DNA from 3 places in the Listeria sp. LM90SB2 genome. Region 1 is predicted to be linked to each of the others. Evidence: riboswitches for the same ligand, from Rfam matches in the RefSeq annotation. Region 1 holds a riboswitch; each other region holds the start of a gene.
The links. Region 1 has a riboswitch for S-adenosylmethionine ahead of GL301_RS04350 (5-methyltetrahydropteroyltriglutamate--homocysteine S-methyltransferase). Riboswitches for the same ligand answer to the same signal wherever they lie in the genome.
Positions count from the first base shown of each region.

Region 1 (2,267 bases):
CAGGTAATAAGGTCAATTTCTTTTGTAATTTATCGTCCAAAGGGCTCCCCCTCCTTCTAGAACATCTATTCTATCCCTAGTCATCCTTTTTGTAAAGACACAAAAAGAACTAGCACAAACTCTTCGGCTAGTTCTCCTCATTTATTATTCGCCCCAGATATCTTTCGCAAGCCGGACAACATATCGCAATTTATCCCACTGCTCTTCTTCCGTCAAAATATTGCCTTCTTCTGTCGAGGCGAAACCGCATTGCGGGCTTAAGCGCAACTGGCTTAGAGGCACAATTCCACTCGCTTCTTCAATCCGTGCTTTAATGGTTGCCTCGTCCTCTAATTCACCTGTTTTGGATGTAATTAAGCCTAGAACGATTTTCAAGTCTGGACGGGTGACATTTTTTAGTGGCGCAAAATCTCCAGAACGTTCATTATCATACTCCAAAAAGAAACCATCGATATTTAGTTTGCCAAATAACGTTTCTGCAACGGGGCCATAGCCGCCCTCTGCAATCCAAGTGGAGCGGAAATTCCCACGACAAATGTGCATCGTAATGACCATATCAGCTGGTTTATATTTGATAGCATCATTGATAAGATTTTTATATGTTTCTTGTAAAGTATCTGGGTCAAAACCTCTCTGGCGAACGACTTCACGCTGTTCATCAGAGCATAAATAACTCCACGACGTATCATCTAATTGCAAGTACCGACAACCGGCATCATAAAATGCTTGAATCGCTTTTTGATACGCAACAGCTAAATCTTTGGCAAACTTCTCCGCATCATCTAAATAAGGCTGATACTCTATATCCCCACGATAATGAAGCATCGCTGGGCTTGGAATAGTTTGTTTCGCGACATGCTTGTCACCCACAGCCTCTTTAAGAAAAATAAAATCTTCTATAAATGGATGTGTCGTAAAGTCAATTGGTCCGGTAATTTTTACCGAATGTGATTTTGTTTGGACTTTGCTGAATTGAATACCTCCAGCCGCATCGTACCCTTCTACCCCGTCCAAATTTTCCAAGAAGTCAAAATGCCACCACGCACGACGAAATTCGCCATCTGTGATTGATTTTAAGCCCACTTCTTTCTGTTTTTCAACGATATATTTAATTTCTGTATTTTCGATTTTGCGCAACTCTGAGACTGTTATTTCACCACTTTGGAATTTCTCTCGTGCGTCCTTAATTCCCTTTGTTCTTAATATACTTCCCACATGATCTGCATAAAATGGTGCTAGTTGATTCATTTTCTTCGCCTCAATTCTCATTATTTTTATGTATAAAAAAACTTTCCCTTAAAAGACAGCTTTTAAGGGAAAGAGTAATTTACCTGATTCGCGTGCCTTATCTGTCAGTGTTACCTGCTGGATTTGGCACCGTGAAACTTCCGGTTGCCAAGGCTTCACGGGGCCAGAACCCTCCACCTTTCTTGATAAGTTGCTATGTAATTGGTTCTTATTATATCGTTTATTTCTTGTGGTTGTCAAATTTATTTCTGAATATTTATGCTTCTGCGATAACTTCGATTTCAATTGCAGCATCAAGCGGTAATTTTGCTACTTGGAAAGCACTTCTCGCGGGAAAATCACTAGAAAAGAATGTCGCATACACTTCATTCACGGCCTTAAATTCATTTAAATCTTTGAAGAAAACAGTTGCTTTAATAATTTTGTCCAGTCCAGAACCAGCTTCTGCTAATACTGCTGCTATATTTTTAAAAGCTTGCTCGGCTTGTTTTGTCGTGCCATCTGCTAATTCGCCGGTTTCCGGGTTAATACCGAGTTGACCTGATGTAAAAATAAGTCCATTCACTTTTACAGCTTGCGAGTATGGTCCAAGTGCTTTTGGGGCTGACGATGTTTGAATAATTTCTTTTGCCATTTTATCCCTGCTTTCTTTTATGGTATGCTTTTATTCTAATCAATAAAGTTTGTTTTAGCAATGAAGGGGGATTTCTAAATGATTTTAACGATATATTTAATCGCGATAACGCTTGTTTCTTTTCTATTATTCGCTGTTGATAAACGGAAAGCAATTAAACACGCTTACCGGATACCTGAATCTGTACTGCTTTTCACCGCTTTTCTTGGTGGGGCGTTTGGTAGCTGGATGTCGATGCAACTATTTCACCATAAAACCCAAAAACCAAAGTTCCGGATTTTAGTGCCGCTTGCGATGGTTTGGACTGTTGGAATGGTGATTTGGTGGTTGTACTGAATTAACAAATCAGTAGCATTACCTCAAAAAAACATCAATTAACTTCTAT
Region 1 covers NZ_CP046449.1:898,696-900,962, reverse strand. The annotation lists gene uvrC (excinuclease ABC subunit UvrC) at 1-40, opposite strand, end outside; gene GL301_RS04350 (5-methyltetrahydropteroyltriglutamate--homocysteine S-methyltransferase) at 145-1,248, opposite strand; SAM riboswitch class I at 1,343-1,440, opposite strand; gene GL301_RS04345 (RidA family protein) at 1,505-1,882, opposite strand; gene GL301_RS04340 (DUF1294 domain-containing protein) at 1,961-2,218, shown strand.

Region 2 (2,267 bases), 240 kb from region 1:
CGCAACGACAAGGACGATACCAATTGCGGAAACAACTGGATTGAATAGAGCGATAAAACCAACAATAATGCCGATAATACCGATTGTTAAAATCCAGCCCCAGCCTTGTACGTTGTTTTGTTTGGCAGTGAATGCGCCAATTGTACGCATAATACCAGCAAATAATACCCACATACCGAAAAGTAATACGAGTGTTAAAGTTCCGTCAAATTCATTAAATAATAGCAAGAAACCTAGTAAGATGGATAAAATCCCGTCAGCTAGTACCCAGCCAGAAACATTTTGTGATTTTCTGTCTGAAAAGTAAGAGATTGTGTGGAAAATACCAGAAATCAGTAATAAGAAACCAAACATTAATGTCGAGGTTAATAATGAAATTCCTGGATGGAATAAGAACCAAACCCCTAGTATAATCATTGCAATCCCCGCTAATAAAACAAGAATTCGTGTAAAAGTCTTCATTTTTTATTTCAACTCCCCTTTGTTTTTTCTAATTCAACCCCATTTTTAATGAAATATAATTAGTCTTAACTATAATAGCCTAAAAAATGGATTTAAAACCTTTTAAAAAAAATTATTCTGGCAAAAAAACATCGTTGTCACAAATTCAACACAAAAAGTACTAATTTTAGACTTTTTCAGCACATAGTTGACAATTGATGGCATCCAGCGTAATATATAACTTAATTTAATAGTATTTTCTTATCACGAAAGGTGGAGGGACTGGCCCTTTGAAGCCTTAGCAACCGGAATTTATTTTCACGGTGCTAATTCCAGCAGTATATTCTGAAAGATAAGTCGGAAATCCAAGTTTAGGAAACTCTATCCTCTCTGGCGGCTTATATACTGCTAGGGAGGTTTTTTGATGGAAATTACTGATAAATACATATTAAAGAGGAGTGGATTTTATGAGTAATGAGTATAAATTCGAAACAATTCAAGTACACGGCGGACACACACCGGACGGAGATACGCATTCTAGAGCCGTACCAATTTATCAAACGACGTCATACACATTTGATAGCCCGGAACATGCCGCAGCCTTATTTGGTTTACAAGAAACTGGAAATATTTATACACGAATTATGAATCCGACTACAGCTGTTTTAGAAGAACGGTTAACGCTACTTGAAGGCGGTATTGGTGCGGTTGCAACTGCTTCTGGGATGGCTGCTATTACTTACTCTATTTTAAATATTGCGGGTTCCGGAGATCATATCGTCGCAGCCGCAACACTCTATGGCGGAACGCACACGCTATTTTCCCATACGTTTAAAACTTTTGGGATTGACGTAACGTTTGTTGACCCTAATGAACCTGAAAATTTTGAAAAAGCGATTAAAGATAATACGAAAGCTGTTTTTATAGAAACAATTGGGAATCCTGATATTAATATTGTCGATATCGAAAAAGTAGCAGAAATTGCGCACGCATCCGATATCCCGCTCATCGTTGACAACACATTCGCGACCGCTTATTTGAATCGCCCGTTTGATTTTGGCGCAGATATCGTCGTTTACTCGGCAACAAAATTCATTGGTGGTCACGGGGTTGCAATTGGTGGTGCGGTTATTGACTCAGGTAAATTTAACTGGGCAAATGGCAAATTTCCAAAGCTAGTGGTACCAGATGATAGCTACAACGGCTTGTCTTATACAAATGACGTTGGCGCGGCGGCTTATATTACCAAACTACGCGTCTCACTCCTTCGTGATACTGGCGCAGCACTTTCTCCGTTCAACGCCTTCTTACTCATTTTAGGCCTAGAAACACTATCCTTACGCCTTGAGCAACACGTGAAAAATGCGAAACAAGTTGCCAATTTCTTAAATGACCATCCAAAAGTAGCTTGGGTAAATTATCCAGGTTTGAGCGACAACAAATACCACGAATTAGCCCAAAAATATTTACCAAAAGGACCTGGCTCCATTTTCACATTTGGGGTTAAAGGTGGCTACGAGGCTGGTAAAAAAGTGATTGAATCCGTGGAATTATTCTCGCATTTAGCGAATGTTGGTGATGCAAAATCGCTTATCATCCACCCAGCTTCCACAACCCATCAACAACTAAGCGAAGAACAACAATTAACAGCTGGCGTGAAACCAGAGTCCATTCGCCTATCTATCGGAATCGAAAATGCCGATGATATTATCCAAGATTTAACGAAAGCATTAGAGCAAATTTAGGAGGAAGTGAAGAGAAGTGACCTTACAACAAAAAGAACTATTTCAAAAAAGTCCTCTTCTGCTTGAAAATGGAGAAACATT
Region 2 covers NZ_CP046449.1:659,754-662,020, reverse strand. The annotation lists gene GL301_RS03160 (HdeD family acid-resistance protein) at 1-462, opposite strand, end outside; SAM riboswitch class I at 700-800, shown strand; gene GL301_RS03155 (O-acetylhomoserine aminocarboxypropyltransferase/cysteine synthase family protein) at 909-2,186, shown strand; gene metX (homoserine O-acetyltransferase MetX) at 2,203-2,267, shown strand, end outside.
Region 2: it holds a riboswitch for S-adenosylmethionine, as region 1 does, so the genes downstream of both, GL301_RS03155 (O-acetylhomoserine aminocarboxypropyltransferase/cysteine synthase family protein) here and GL301_RS04350 (5-methyltetrahydropteroyltriglutamate--homocysteine S-methyltransferase) in region 1, are expected to answer to the same signal.

Region 3 (2,267 bases), 750 kb from region 1:
GGAAGAGTGGAATAGATGAAAGGTAGAGAAACTTTGGCGAAGGAGGTAATCAGATGGACGAAGAAACATTGCTAGAACGTGGCTACCGGAAGTATCGCGGGGCGGAGGTAGATATTTATTTTAATACAAATATTTGCGAGCATTCGGGTAATTGTGTAAAAGGTAACGCAGAACTTTTTAATTTGGATAGAAAACCATGGATTATGCCGGATAATGTATCGAAAGAAGAAGCGAAACGGGTGATTCATACTTGCCCGAGTGGAGCGCTTCAATATATCGAAAAATAGGAGGATATCAGATGGAATATAAAAACGGTGAAAATAGAATTTATGCGGTAAATGATGAAGGAGTCGAGGTTGGTGAAGTGACTTTTGTGCCAACTGGGGAAGATATGTTTATTATTGACCATACAGGCGTTGATGATGCGGCTCGAGGTCAGGGAATAGCGCAAGAACTTGTGAAACGTGCGGTCGAAAAAGCGAAAACAGAAGGAAAGAAAATTGTTCCGCTTTGTCCGTTTGCGAAAGCAGAATTTGCTAAGAAGCCGGAATATCAAGAAGTACAAGCTGCAAAATAAGAAGTGTAGACTAGGTTTTATGCCTAGTCTATTTTTATAAAAAATTTTAGAATTCCGGTTTTCTCTTCTTGACATCTGCTTTGTTTCAGTGTATCTTTAATTCACAGTAAACTTATAGGAATAATAGTATTACGTTTTCTTATCAAGAGCGGTGGAGGGAATCGGCCCAGTGAAGCCCAGCAGCGGAGCGCAAGTTCTATGCTAATTCCGATCAGAAGTAATATTCTGGCAGATAAGTAGTAGCTTTTAATGAGGCGCTTCGATTCTGACCAAAAAACAGAGGAAGCGTTATTTTTTAGCGCTTAAAGAGGGGAGTTTTTGTTAGATGAAGAAATTTTTATTAGTAGCGGTTATCTCGGTTTTTGCCTTGGTGTTAACGGCTTGCGGAGGCTCTGGCGCTAGTTCAGACAAAGCAAATGGTTCAGGCAAAGCGAAAGACGGCGGCTCTCTAATTATCGGCGTTACTGGGGATCCAGAAGTTATCAATCCGAACTACGCTTCTGACCGTGTAACATTAACGATTCAACAAGCTGTTTACGCACCGCTATTTTGGGAAGTTGACGGGAAACCGGCACTTGCAAAAAGCTTAGATATTTCAGATGACAACTTAACTTACACTGTGAAACTAAAAGATGGTTTAACTTGGCACGACGGCAAACCTTTAACTGCAGACGATGTAGTATTTACTGTAAATTCTATTTTAGATACAAAACAAAACAGCCCGAACCGCGGCAACTTTGTTTTTGACGATAAACCTGTAAAAGTAGAAGCAGTAGACGACACAACGGTGAAATTCACTTTACCAACTGTTGCTCCAGCCTTTGAAAATACAATTAAAACTTTCTTCCCAATTCCAAAACACATTTTTGAAGGGGTAGAAAACATCGAGAAAAGTGATAAAAACAAAAATCCAATCGGCTCAGGTCCGTACAAATTTGTTGAATACAAAACAGGCGAATATGTTTCCCTAGAACGATTCAACGACTATTTTGACGGCAAACCAAAATTGGATAAAGTTACTTTCCGAATCACAAAAGACCAAAACGCTGCTAATTTAGCACTGCAAAATGGCGAAATCAACCTAAAATCCATTCAACCTTCTGATAGAAACAAAGTAGAAAAAGCGAGCGCGGTAAACATTATCACTTACCCGGAAAATCGCTTAAGCTATGCAACATTCAACGAAAACCAACCAGCACTTAAATCAAAAGAACTTCGCCAAGCCCTTTCTTATGCGCTTGATCGTGAAGAAATCATTGATGCTGCATACGGTTCAGATGAATACGCAAAACCAGCTTCCTCGTTCCTAACAGAAAACACAAAATATTTCACGGATAAAGTAGAAACATACGACCAAGACATTGCCAAAGCGAAAAAATTAGTAAAAGAAAGTGGTTTTGATACAAGTCAAAAACTAACTGTTTACTATTTAAACAACAGTAAATCACAAGAAAGTATCGCGCTTTACTTGCAACAACAATACAAAGAAATCGGCGTGACACTTGACTTGAAACCAACAGATCCAAATGCACTAAGCAACATCACACTTGACCGCAAAAACGCAGACTACTCTATCGCACTAAATGGTTATATCATGGGGAACGATCCTGATGCGTATAAATCCCTATACCTAAGCGATGCGCCATATAACTATTCGAACTACCACAACAAAGATCTAGATGCACTTTGG
Region 3 covers NZ_CP046449.1:144,068-146,334, forward strand. The annotation lists gene GL301_RS00730 ((4Fe-4S)-binding protein) at 54-287, shown strand; gene GL301_RS00735 (GNAT family N-acetyltransferase) at 299-577, shown strand; SAM riboswitch class I at 714-816, shown strand; gene GL301_RS00740 (ABC transporter substrate-binding protein) at 903-2,267, shown strand, end outside.
Region 3: it holds a riboswitch for S-adenosylmethionine, as region 1 does, so the genes downstream of both, GL301_RS00740 (ABC transporter substrate-binding protein) here and GL301_RS04350 (5-methyltetrahydropteroyltriglutamate--homocysteine S-methyltransferase) in region 1, are expected to answer to the same signal.